2 regions of the Mesorhizobium sp. WSM3866 genome follow, and region 1 is predicted to be linked to the other one. Evidence: riboswitches for the same ligand, from Rfam matches in the RefSeq annotation. Region 1 holds a riboswitch; the other holds the start of a gene.

Region 1 (5,815 bases):
CGAACCACCCGTCCCAGGCCAGATTTTCCATCAGAATCTTTTCGAGCGATTCGGCGATAGCCTCGCCGTCATAGCGTGGGGATGCGCGATTGACCTCGCTAGAGCGGAATCTGCGGGTTTGGCGCGCACGCGCCCATGAGATCGCCTGACCCAGCAAATCGCTGCGCGTCAGGCGCACATAGTGAAGGTTGGGAAGACTGGCGGGGAGGTTCACCTTCTTGGCAACTTGAGCGAATTGACTCGCAAAAAGCTTGATCGCGTAGATTCCGGAAGAGGACCGTCCTTCCGTCAGCGCCCTCAGAAGCTGCCCTCTGGCATCGCGCGGATAGCCTGGCTGTTCGAGCAGCCGGCGCCCGCCAAACCACTCCAGTGGATTGCCCAGCCCGGCGGAAGCCATCAGTCCTGCAAGATGATTGCTGCCGGTACGCGGCGAAGTGCACACAAGAATCCCTGTGCTTATCTCCGACAGAATTTCCGACGGGATTTGAACCACGGCCGGCCGGCGTCGAAAGAGATCGAGCGAGATCATCGTTTCAGCAAGAACACCGCCTGCTGGCCGAAGAAGTTCCAGAACCACCAGGGCATCGACAGGCCGATCTTCTGGCCGTTGGCGTCGAGCGCGGTCGCCTTCTCGACCGTCGCGCCGAGCTCTTCGCACAGATTGACGAAGTCGCGAATGGTGCAGAAGTGGATGTTCGGCGTGTCGTACCAGGAATAGGGCAGGTCCTTGGTGACCGGCATCCTGCCCTTCATCAGCAGCGAGAAGCGCACGCGCCAATGGCCGAAATTGGGGAAGGAGACGATCGCGCGGTTGCCGATCCGAAGCAGCTCGTCGAGCACAAGTTTCGGGTTGCGGGTCGCCTGCAGCGTTTGCGACAGGACGACGAAATCAAAACCTTTGTCGGGGTAGAATTCGAGGTCCTTGTCGGCATCGCCCTGGACGACGGAAAGGCCGCGCGCCACGCATTCGTTGACGCCGCGCTGTGACAGCTCCAGGCCGCGGCCATCAACCTGCTTGGTCGCCTGCAGAACCTCCAGAAGCACGCCATCGCCGGAGCCGACATCGAGCACGCGCGAATGCGGCGGGATGAGATCGGTGACGACTTCGAGGTCGACGCGCTGAGCGCGATTAACGCTCATGGGCACACCTCCGGCCTTTGAGCATTTGCAGCCAATGGGAATCTCGGCGTCTCAGAAGTGCGGCCAGGACACAGGGATCGCGCGCCACTCATAGGCTGAGCCCCCTTGCGCGCGCGGCCGAGGCTATGAAGCCGTTGATGGCCGCGAACAATTCCGGTTCGTCGAGCAGGAAAGCGTCATGGCCGCGATCGGTCTCGATCTCGACGAAGGAGACGGACGCGCCGGCGGCGTTCAGCGCATGCACGATCGAGCGGCTTTCCTCGGTCGGGAACAGCCAGTCGCTTGTGAACGACACGAGGCAGAAGCGTGTCTTGGTGCCGGCGAAGGCATCCGCCAGCCGTCCGCCGTGGTCGGCGGCGAGGTCGAAATAGTCCATAGCGCGGGTCAGATAGAGGTAGGAGTTGGCGTCGAAGCGGTCGACGAAGGTCATGCCTTGATGGCGCAGATAGCTTTCGATCTGGAAATCGGCGTCGAAGCCGAAGGTCAGCGCCTCGCGATCCTGCAGGTTGCGGCCGAACTTGCGGTGCAGCGCTGCTTCCGAGAGGTAAGTGATGTGCGCGGCCATGCGCGCCACGGCGAGGCCCTTTTCCGGCCGCCTGCCGAAATCGAGATATTTGCCGCCGTGCCAGTCCGGATCGGCCATGACGGCCTGCCGCCCGACCTCGTGGAAGGCGATGTTCTGCGAGGAATGGCGGGCGCCGGTGGCGATTGGCAACGCGGAGAAGACGCGTTCCGGGTAGCTTGCGGCCCATTGCAGCACCTGCATGCCGCCCATCGAGCCGCCGAGCACGCAGAACAGCTTCTCGATGCCGAAATGATCGACCAGCATCAGCTGCGCCCGCACCATGTCGCGGATGGTGATGATCGGCAGGTCGAGCCCATAGGGCCTGCCTGTCGCCGGATCGGTCGAGGCCGGGCCGGTGGAGCCGAGGCAGCCGCCGATGACGTTGGCGCAAATGACAAAAAAGCGGCTGGTGTCGATGATCCTGCCGGGGCCGATCAGCACCTCCCACCAGCCCGGCTTGCCGGTCACCGGGTTGGTGCTGGCGACATGCTGGTCGCCGGTCAGCGCGTGGCAGACGAGGATGGCGTTGGAGCGGGCGTCGTTGAGGGCGCCGTAGGTCTGGTAAGCGACCTGGAACGGCGACAGCACGGTGCCCGCATCGAGTTTTAGCGGCTTGTCGGGACCGAACTGCAACACCGGGCTCGACGGTTGGTCGGCCTCGTGGTTGGTCCTTGGAGCGCGCTGAGCGGCCATTGCATTCCCCATCCAGTCGCATCGATCTCGCGATACGGCGTCCGGCCGGCAACGGACAACAAAAAACCGGCCTGCCTTCGCAAAGCCGGTTACAGGTTGCAAACGGCCCTTTAGCGAATTGTTTAACGTGGCTGCAAGCCGACCGGCCAAATCACCACGGGAGATCCGGCTGTTGTTCTAGGGCCAGCGCCGCGCTTCGTCAACGGTCTGCCTACGCGCGAGCGCGCCGGCCCCTCGACATTCGGGGCCACCGCCTGTATTTCCGCTGCGGCCTCGAACCAGGGCCTCTCGACGGATTTGTGACATGAAGCAGGATCAGCCACGTCCGACGCCCCGCGCGGGCATCATGGACATCGAGGCCTATGTGCCGGGAAAAAGTACCGCGCCGGCCGGCGTGACGAAGGTCTACAAGCTGTCGTCCAATGAGAATCCGCTCGGGCCCTCGCCGAAGGCGATCGAGGCCGCCCGGGAGGTGGCTGCCAAATTGGACGTTTATCCCGACGGCTCCGCCCGCCGGCTGCGCGAGGCGATCGCCGATGTGCACGGCCTCAATCCGGCAAACATCGTCTGCTCCAATGGCTCCGACGAGATCCTGGGGCTGCTGGCGCAGACCTATCTCGCGCCGGGAGACGAGGCCGTGTTCACCGAACACGCCTTCATGGTTTACAAGATCTATATCCAAGCCGCCGGCGCCAAGCCGGTGGCGGTCAAGGAGACGGACGAGCGCGCCGACATCGACGCAATCCTCGCCGCGGTGACGCCGGCGACGCGGATCGTGTTCCTCGCCAACCCCAACAATCCGACCGGCACTTATGTGCCGTTCCAGGAGGTGCGCCGGCTGCATGCCGGACTGCCCAAGAGCGTGCTCCTAGTGCTCGACGCGGCCTATGCCGAATATGTGCGGCGCAACGACTATGAAGCCGGCATCGAGCTGGCCGGGAGCTCGGAGAACGTGGTCATGACCCGCACCTTCTCCAAGCTCGGCCTCGGCGGCGCACGCATCGGCTGGATGTACGGACCGGCGCATATCGTCGATGCCATTAACCGGGTGCGCGGGCCCTTCAACGTCAATGCAACCGCGATCGAGGCCGGCATCGCGGCCATCCGCGACCGCGCCCATGTCGAGCGCAGCGTGGCGCATAACGAGAAGTGGCTTGCCTGGGTCAGCGAGGAGCTGACCGGGCTCGGGCTGCGCGTGACGCCCAGCGTCGGCAATTTCCTGCTGATCCACTTCCCCGACAACAAAAAGCATTCGGCAGCGGCAGCGGACGACTATCTCAGCGCGCGCGGCTACATCCTGCGGCGCGTCACCGGCTACGGCTTTCCCAACGCGCTGCGCATGAGCATCGGCATCGAGGAGGCCAATCGCGGCGTCGTCGAGGCGCTCAAGACATTTCTGAAAAGCTGAAGCACCATGACAGCACCGATGTTCGGAAGAATAGCGCTGGTCGGCATCGGCCTGATTGGTTCGTCGCTCGCCCGCGTCATCCGCCGGGAAGGCCTGGCGCGCCACATCGCTGTCGCGACGCGCAGCCAATCGACGCTCAAGCGCGCCGAGGAACTGGGTCTCGGCGATTCCTACACGACCGAGGCCGAAGACGCGGTGCGCGACGCGGATCTCGTCATCGTCTCGGTTCCGGTCGGCTCGTCCGGCGAGGTCGCGGCCGAGATCGCGCCGGCGCTGAAGAAAGGCGCGATCCTCACCGATGTCGGCTCAACCAAAGCTTCGGTGATCGCGCAAATGCAGCCGCATGTGCCCGTCGGTGTGCATTTCATCCCCGGGCACCCGCTGGCGGGCACGGAAAAGTCCGGGCCGGATGCCGGCTTCGCCGATCTCTTCGACAACCGCTGGTGCATCTTCACGCCGCTGCCGGGCACGGATCCGGAGGCGCTGGAAAAGCTCTCCGAATTCTGGCGGCGCTGCGGCTCCAACATCGACACGATGGACCCGCAGCATCACGACATGACCTTGGCCATCGTCTCGCATCTGCCGCATATCATCGCCTACAACATCGTCGGCACCGCCGACGACCTGGAATCGGTGACCAAGACGGAAGTCATCAAATACTCCGCTTCCGGTTTTCGCGACTTTACCCGACTGGCCGCTTCCGACCCGACCATGTGGCGGGACGTGTGCCTGCACAACAAGGACGCGATCCTGGAAATGCTGGCGCGCTTCTCGGAGGATCTGGCCTCGTTGCAGCGAGCGATCCGCTGGGGCGACGGCGAAAAGCTGTTCGACCTGTTCACCCGCACGCGCGCCATCCGCCGCTCGATCATTGAGGCCGGCCAGGATATCGATGTGCCGGATTTCGGCCGTCAGGCCGTGGAGCACCCGGGGGCCAAGCCCTAGGCCTTCTGCTCGATCTGTCCCGATGGGGGCCAGTGCGCCGCCATCATGGCCATTGTCTCGGCTCTGTCCGGAGCGCCGAGCCGGCCGCCGAAGCGCAGGCATTTAAGCGCGGCGGCGGCGCTGGCAAAGCGCAGCGCCTGCTCGGACGGCATGGCTTCGGCAAGGCCGACGGCGAAGGCGCCGTGGAAGACGTCGCCGGCGGCGAGCGTGTCGACCGCCTTGACCTTCGGCGCCTCGACATGCCGGACGCGACCGGTTCCCCGATCATGCCACCAGGTTCCGGCAGCGCCGCCCGTCACCGCGACGAAGGCGTCGGTGCGCGAGGCGAGATCGGCGCATGCGCTTTCCGGATCGAGCGCATGGCCGCAGACGATCCGCGCCGCCGGCTCCGAGGCGACGATGTGCGAGGCCAACGGCAAAAGCCGCTCGAGCACGTCGATCGGCGCGATGTCGGCGTCGAGGATCGCCGGACGGCCGGCGTCCCGCGTGGCCGCCAAGGCAAGTGCCGCGGCGCCCGGCCAGCGGACGTCCACCAGCACGGCGTCGAAGGCGGAAAGTTCGGCAAGCGGCAGCGTGTCGGGATCGGCTTGCGCCCTGCTGTCATAGAAGGGCACGATGATGCGCTCGCCATGGGCATCCACCAGGATCGCGGCCAGCGCGGAGCGCGCGCCGGCGACGCGGCGGACCAGGCTGCAATCGACGCCTTCCGCCTCGATCTCGGCAATCAGCCGGTCGCCGACCGCATCGTCTCCCGCGCTCGCCCAAAGCGACACATCGGCGCCGAGGCGATGCGCGGCGCAGGCCGCACTCGTCGCCATGCCGGAGGCGATCTGGACACCGTCGCTGGCGATGAACTTGCCCTGATGCGCGGGCAGCGTCTCGACACGCAGGATCGTGTCGAGGGTGAACGCGCCGACGCTGAGCAGTTTGATCGGTCCGGCCATCGCAGTCTCAATCGACCGGCTTGATCTTGCCGAGCGGGATGAAGCCAAGCGAAGCTTTACCCTTCACGATCTTGAGCGGCATGGACGGTTGGTTGCCGAGCATGGCAATGCCGGCAAAAC
Region 2 (5,815 bases), on a different contig from region 1:
ATGATGGCGTCGAATTTCTTGGCCTGCAGGGCCGGAATGATGCCATCCCAATCCTGGGTGACGATCTCGCATTCGACCTTCATCTGCGCGCAGAGCGCATTGGCGATGTCGATGTCGAAGCCTTCCACCTTGCCGTCCGGCGTGATGGTGTTGAAGGGCGGATAGGCGCCCTCGGTGCCGATCTTGATCTTTTCGGCCGCGTCTACCGAACCGACGCCGAGCGCCAGCATGGCGGCGGCCGCGGCCGACAGGATCCATCTGGATATCTGCATTTTCATCCCCTTGGGTTCAGTTGCTACATGCTCAGACGCAGCCAAGCACGGCGCGCGAGGCCGGGCAAGCACAGCCTGGCGATCAGCGCGCGGCGCGAAAATGCTTGGAGAGCTTCAGCCCCTGCGCCTGATAGTTGGAACCCAGCTCGCTGCCATAGAGCGCCTGCGGCCGCTTCAGCATATGCTCGTAGACGAGGCGGCCTACGATCTGGCCGTGGTCGAGGATGAACGGCACCTCGTGGCTGCGCACTTCAAGCACCGCGCGGCTGCCGCTGCCGCCGGCGGCGGAATGGCCGAAGCCCGGGTCGAAAAAGCCGGCATAGTGGACGCGGAACTCGCCGACCAGCGGATCGAAAGGCGTCATCTCGGCGGCATAGAGCGGCGGCACGTGCACGGCTTCGCGAGAGACCAGGATGTAGAACTCGTCCGGGTCGAGCACGAGCTCGCCGGCCCCGCTCTTGTAGAGCGGTTCCCAGAAGTCGACCACATCCTGAGCGGCGCGCTTGTCGACGTCGACGAGGCCGGTGTGGTGCTTGCCGCGATAGCCGACCAGGCCGTCCTTGTCGCCGTCGAGATCGATAGAGAGCGCAATGCCGCCGCCGGAGATGTTGGGCGGCTCGGTCGCAACCAGCATCTCGGCGTGATGGAGGTCACGCAACTCATTCTCCGACAGCACGGCGTTGCCGGTGCGGAAGCGGATCTGCGACAGGCGCGAGCCGGCGCGCACGACGATCGGGAAGGTGCGCGGGCTGACCTCGAGATAGAGCGGGCCATGATAGCCGGCGCCGATCTTATCGAACTCATGGCCGCGGTCGGTCATGACACGGGTGAAAATGTCGAGTCGTCCGGTCGAGCTCTTCGGGTTGGCCGAAGCCGAGACTTCCGCTGGCAGCGCGAGGCTTTCCTGCAGCGGCACGATATAGACGCAGCCCGTCTCCAGCACCGCGCCCTCGGCGAGATTGATCTCATGCAGCTTCAGCCGGTCCAGCTTGTCGGCCACCAGATGATCGGGACCGGGCAGAAAGGAAGCGCGCACGCGAAAGGCCTTGTCGCCCAGTCTCAGATCGAGGCTAGCCGGCTGGATCTGGTTGGCGTCGAGCGCGCGCGGCGACTTCAGCGCGCCCGACTGGAAGAGCGCCGCGATGTCCTGATCGGGAAGAATGCCTGTCTGCCGCAATGTCTGGCTCCGGGCGAAGTCATTGTCGTCGCAGTTTCCTGTCGCAAAACCGCGGGACACTTTTGCGGAAGCTGCCTGGTACAAACCTCTTAATCAAGCCGGCAATTGACGCAAGCGCGGGCGAGGTCTAAAGGGTCGTTATCCCGTGGTGATTTGGCCGGTCGGCTTGCAGCCACGTTAAACAAGTCGCTAAAGGACCGTCGGGCCGCAAGGCCGTATGGACCGGTTGCGACGTCGCGGCCGGTTTTTTTGTGTTTGGAAGCAGGGCGATGACCAAGACGCGTAACTGGAAACCTCAAACGGCACTCGTGCATGGCGGGACGCTGCGTTCCGGCTTCGGCGAGACCGCCGAGGCGATGTATCTCACCCAGGGCTATGTCTACGAGACGGCCCAGGCAGCGGAGGCCCGCTTCAAGGGCGAGGAACCCGGCTTCATCTATTCGCGCTACGCCAACCCGACCGTCGATATGTTCGAGAAGCGCATGTGCGCGCTGGAAGGCGCGGAAGACGCACGTGCAACCGCTTCCGGCATGGCCGCCGTGTCCGCCGCCCTGCTCTGCAGCGTCAAGGCCGGCGATCACATCGTTGCGGCGCGAGCCCTGTTCGGTTCCTGCCGCTGGGTAGTCGAGACGCTGGCGCCGCGCTATGGCATCGAGGCAACGCTGATCGACGGCACCGACATTGCCAATTGGGAAAAAGCGGTCAGGCCGAACACCAAGCTGTTCTTCCTGGAAAGTCCGACCAACCCGACGTTGGAAGTGGTCGATATCGCCGCTGTCGCCGCTTTAGCAAATTCGATCGGCGCACGCGTGATCGTCGACAACGTCTTTGCCACGCCGCTGCAGCAGAAGCCGCTGCAGCTCGGCGCCCATATCGTGGTCTACTCGGCGACCAAGCACATCGACGGACAAGGCCGCTGCCTCGGCGGCGTCATCCTGTCGGACAAGAAGTGGATCGACGAGAACCTGCACGATTATTTCCGGCACACCGGCCCGAGCCTGTCCCCATTCAACGCATGGACGCTGCTGAAAGGCCTCGAGACGCTCCCGCTGCGCGTGCGCCACCAGACCGAAAGCGCCGGCAAGATCGCGGACTTCCTGGCTGGCCGGCCGGAGATCGCCCGCGTCATCTATCCGGGCCGGGCCGACCATCCCCAGGCGGATATCGTCAGGAAGCAGATGTCGGGCGGCTCGACGCTGATCTGCCTCGACGTCAAGGGCGGCAAGCAGGCGGCCTTCGCCTTGCAGAACGCGCTCGACATCGTGCTGATCTCGAACAACCTCGGCGACGCAAAGAGCCTGATCACGCATCCGGCGACGACGACGCACAAAAACCTCACTGACGAGGCCCGCGCCGAGCTCGGCATCGGACCAGGCACGCTCAGGCTCTCCGTCGGGCTGGAGGATACCGACGACCTGCTCGCCGACATCGAACAGGCGCTGAAGGCGGCGAAGGAATGAACCGCCACGGCGGCAAAGAGGGCGCTTGAGCCGCAGCCGGCTCAAGCAATCTCGTCGAGTTCAGTCATCCCGCTGTTGCGGATGGTCATTGCGTTGCCACGCCATTCGACGGCCCCGCCAAGCCAGCCGCGCGCCCAGATGGCGGGAAGCATCGCGTCGCGCACGATCATCGCGGTGACGCTGCGCGGCGACAGATGCCAGCCCTTGGACCAGGCGAGCATGCATTCGGGCACATAGGCGATCGCCAGCACGCAGAGCGCGGTCGTGGGCAGGCTGACACCGGCGCTTGCCGCCGCGATCAGCGCCAGAAGCAGTGGCGCGACCACACCGGTCAGGATTTCGGGCGCGAAGAACAATGGGAAGGTGACGCGGCGCAGCCGCGCCCAGCGCGCCTGGCGCGACCAGATTTCGGCGAGCGTGCGCTGGCCGAGCGGCTGCTCGAAGGGCGCGGCCACGAGATTGACCCGAAGGCCAAGGCTGTTGACCAGCTTGGTCGCCGCCGCGTCCTCGGCGATTTCGGCGGCCAAAGCCTGGATGCCGCCATTTGCATCCAGCATCGGCTTGTTCCACAGCATGCTCTTGCCCTGGGCGAAGCCAAGGCCGAGCGCTTCGCCGGCATATTGCCAGCGCGCCTGCAGCGTGTTGAGGAAGACGCATTCGACTTCGGCCCAGAAACCGTCCGGCCGCGAGCCGATCGGCGTCGAGCAGACGAGGCCGGTGTCCGGTCCCCAGGCCGCCATCAGATGCTGGACATAGCCCTTGGGCATCAGCACGTTGGAATCGGCGAGGATCACCCAGTCGTGCCGCGCCGCCTGCCAGCCCTTGATGCAGTTGTTGAGCTTGGGATTGGCGCTGATCCTGTCATCGCCGACGAGGAGCCGCGCCGGAACATTCGGAAATCGCGCGATGGCGGCGTTGATCAGCTTGACCACGGGATCTTCGGCGTGCGCGACGCAGAAGATCATTTCGTAGCGCGGCCAATCGAGCGAGAAGGCGCGGTCGAGCGTCTCCTGCGTGAACGGCTCCACGCCGCGCGACGGCACGACGATCGAGACAGGCGGCTGTTTGCTGGAAGGCGGAGGAATGACCCGCCTGGGCTTCAGCCGCGACGATGCGAGCAGGATGCTGGCAAGGTTGGAAAAAAGAAGGGCCGAGGAAGCAAAGGCGGCTGCGAGGGTCAGTTCCATCGAGATCTGGTCACTCCGGAAAGGCCGCCCGCGGCCGTTTCATCACTCGACAAAGCGCCCGAGTCGCCCGCACGGTTTGTGCACACCAACATTGTCATGTGTCACTTAAATGACATTGTTTGTCGGCACTTGCGGTGGAAAAGCCGGCAGGCTGGCGACGCTGCGGAGGTAGAACCGCGAAGCGCGCTAAAATGTTCCCTGCGGCACCGGAGTGGCTCATGTATCGCGCCGTGACGCGCAACATCGAAGTGCAGGTCAGGCCGTTCTATCTGGAGGACCGTTCCGATCCGTCCGAGAACCGTTATGTATGGGGCTACCAGGTGACGATCGACAACCGGTCGGACGAGTTCGTGCAGCTTCTGTCGCGCTACTGGCACATCACCGACGGGCGTGGCCGAGTCGAAGAGGTGCGCGGCGAGGGCGTGGTCGGCGACCAGCCGGAGCTCAACCCCGGCGACAGCTATCAGTACACGTCGGGATGCCCGCTCTCGACGCCATCCGGCATCATGGTCGGCCACTACACGATGCGCAACGGTCGCGGCGAAACGTTCGATATCGCCATTCCGGCTTTCTCGCTCGATATGCCGGGAACGAAAAGGACGGTGAATTAAAGAACTCGAGTTCCCCGCCTCCGCAAAGCGGGGGCGAGGAACCGGAGCTTTCTCACTCCGCCGCAAACTCCGCCGGATCGAAGTCGTACTGCGTCGAGCAGAACTCGCAAGCGACATGGATGCCGCCGTCCTCGGTCGAGTCCCTGATCTCCTCGGCCGAAAAGCCTTCGAGAATGCCTCGGATTTTGTCGCGCGAGCAGGAGCACTGATCGGCGACCGGCACACCGCGGAACACGCGCACGCCGTGCTCGTGGAACAGCCGGTAGAGCAGCCGCTCGGCGCCCACCGTCGGATCGATGAGCTCGGTCGGCTCGATGGTGCCGAGCAGCGCCAAGAGTTCCCGCCAGGAATTGTCGGCCGGTTCGTGCGTCACGTCTCGTGGATCGCCATCCCCGCCCGAAATGTCGGGCACGCGCATGCGTTCGGGCGCCTGCGGCAGGAACTGCGCCAGGATACCGCCGGCGCGCCATTGCTCGCGGGCCCCGCCCGGGCCCGGGGTCACCAGCTTCGCAACCGACATCCTCAGATCGGTCGGGATCTGCTCCGACTGGCGGAAATAGGTGCGCGCGGCTTCTTCCAGCGATGTGCCGTCGAGTTGGACGATGCCCTGATAGCGCTGCGTGTGCGCGCCTTGATCGATGGTCAGGGCCAGGACGCCGGTGCCGAGCAGCTTCTCCTGCGAGATCTCGCCCGAGGCAATCAGTGCCTGCAGCCGGTCGGCGTCGAAGCGCGCATAGGCGCGCAACGAATGCGGCGTGGTGAAGTCTGCCACCAGCATGTCGACCGGTCCGTCGGTGCGGGTCTGCAGGATGAACTTGCCCTCGAATTTCAGCGACGTGCCGAGCAGCACGGTGAGCACGCAGGCCTCCGCCAGCAGGCGCGCGACCGGCTCGGGATAATCGTGACGGCTGAGAATGGCGTCGAGCCTCGGCCCGAGCTGCACGGTGCGGCCGCGCACATCCAGGGGCGCTACTTCGTAAGGCACGACATGGTCGTCGCCTGCGAAGCCGAATTCGCCGAGTTTGGGTTGATGCTCAGCCAAGGAAAGCGTTTCCAGCATGACAAAACTCCGGGGCGCATCCATCCCGCTTTCCAGGCGGCATGGGTC

Evidence for each region. Region 1 has a riboswitch for S-adenosylmethionine ahead of CK222_RS07575 (homoserine O-acetyltransferase). Riboswitches for the same ligand answer to the same signal wherever they lie in the genome.
Region 2: another riboswitch for S-adenosylmethionine. It lies ahead of CK222_RS03365 (O-succinylhomoserine sulfhydrylase); the one in region 1 lies ahead of CK222_RS07575 (homoserine O-acetyltransferase).

What each region holds. Positions count from the first base shown of each region.
Region 1 is NZ_NSGC01000002.1:678,417-684,231, forward strand. It holds gene CK222_RS07565 (Stf0 family sulfotransferase) at 1-577, opposite strand, end outside; gene metW (methionine biosynthesis protein MetW) at 526-1,140, opposite strand; gene CK222_RS07575 (homoserine O-acetyltransferase) at 1,229-2,398, opposite strand; SAM riboswitch at 2,489-2,566, opposite strand; gene hisC (histidinol-phosphate transaminase) at 2,703-3,806, shown strand; gene CK222_RS07585 (prephenate/arogenate dehydrogenase family protein) at 3,813-4,751, shown strand; gene CK222_RS07590 (sugar kinase) at 4,748-5,695, opposite strand; gene CK222_RS07595 (DUF2125 domain-containing protein) at 5,703-5,815, opposite strand, start outside.
Region 2 is NZ_NSGC01000001.1:707,942-713,756, reverse strand. It holds gene CK222_RS03375 (ABC transporter substrate-binding protein) at 1-272, opposite strand, end outside; gene CK222_RS03370 (2'-deoxycytidine 5'-triphosphate deaminase) at 355-1,449, opposite strand; SAM riboswitch at 1,585-1,662, shown strand; gene CK222_RS03365 (O-succinylhomoserine sulfhydrylase) at 1,719-2,909, shown strand; gene CK222_RS03360 (ceramide glucosyltransferase) at 2,951-4,096, opposite strand; gene apaG (Co2+/Mg2+ efflux protein ApaG) at 4,315-4,707, shown strand; gene CK222_RS03350 (Hsp33 family molecular chaperone) at 4,760-5,791, opposite strand.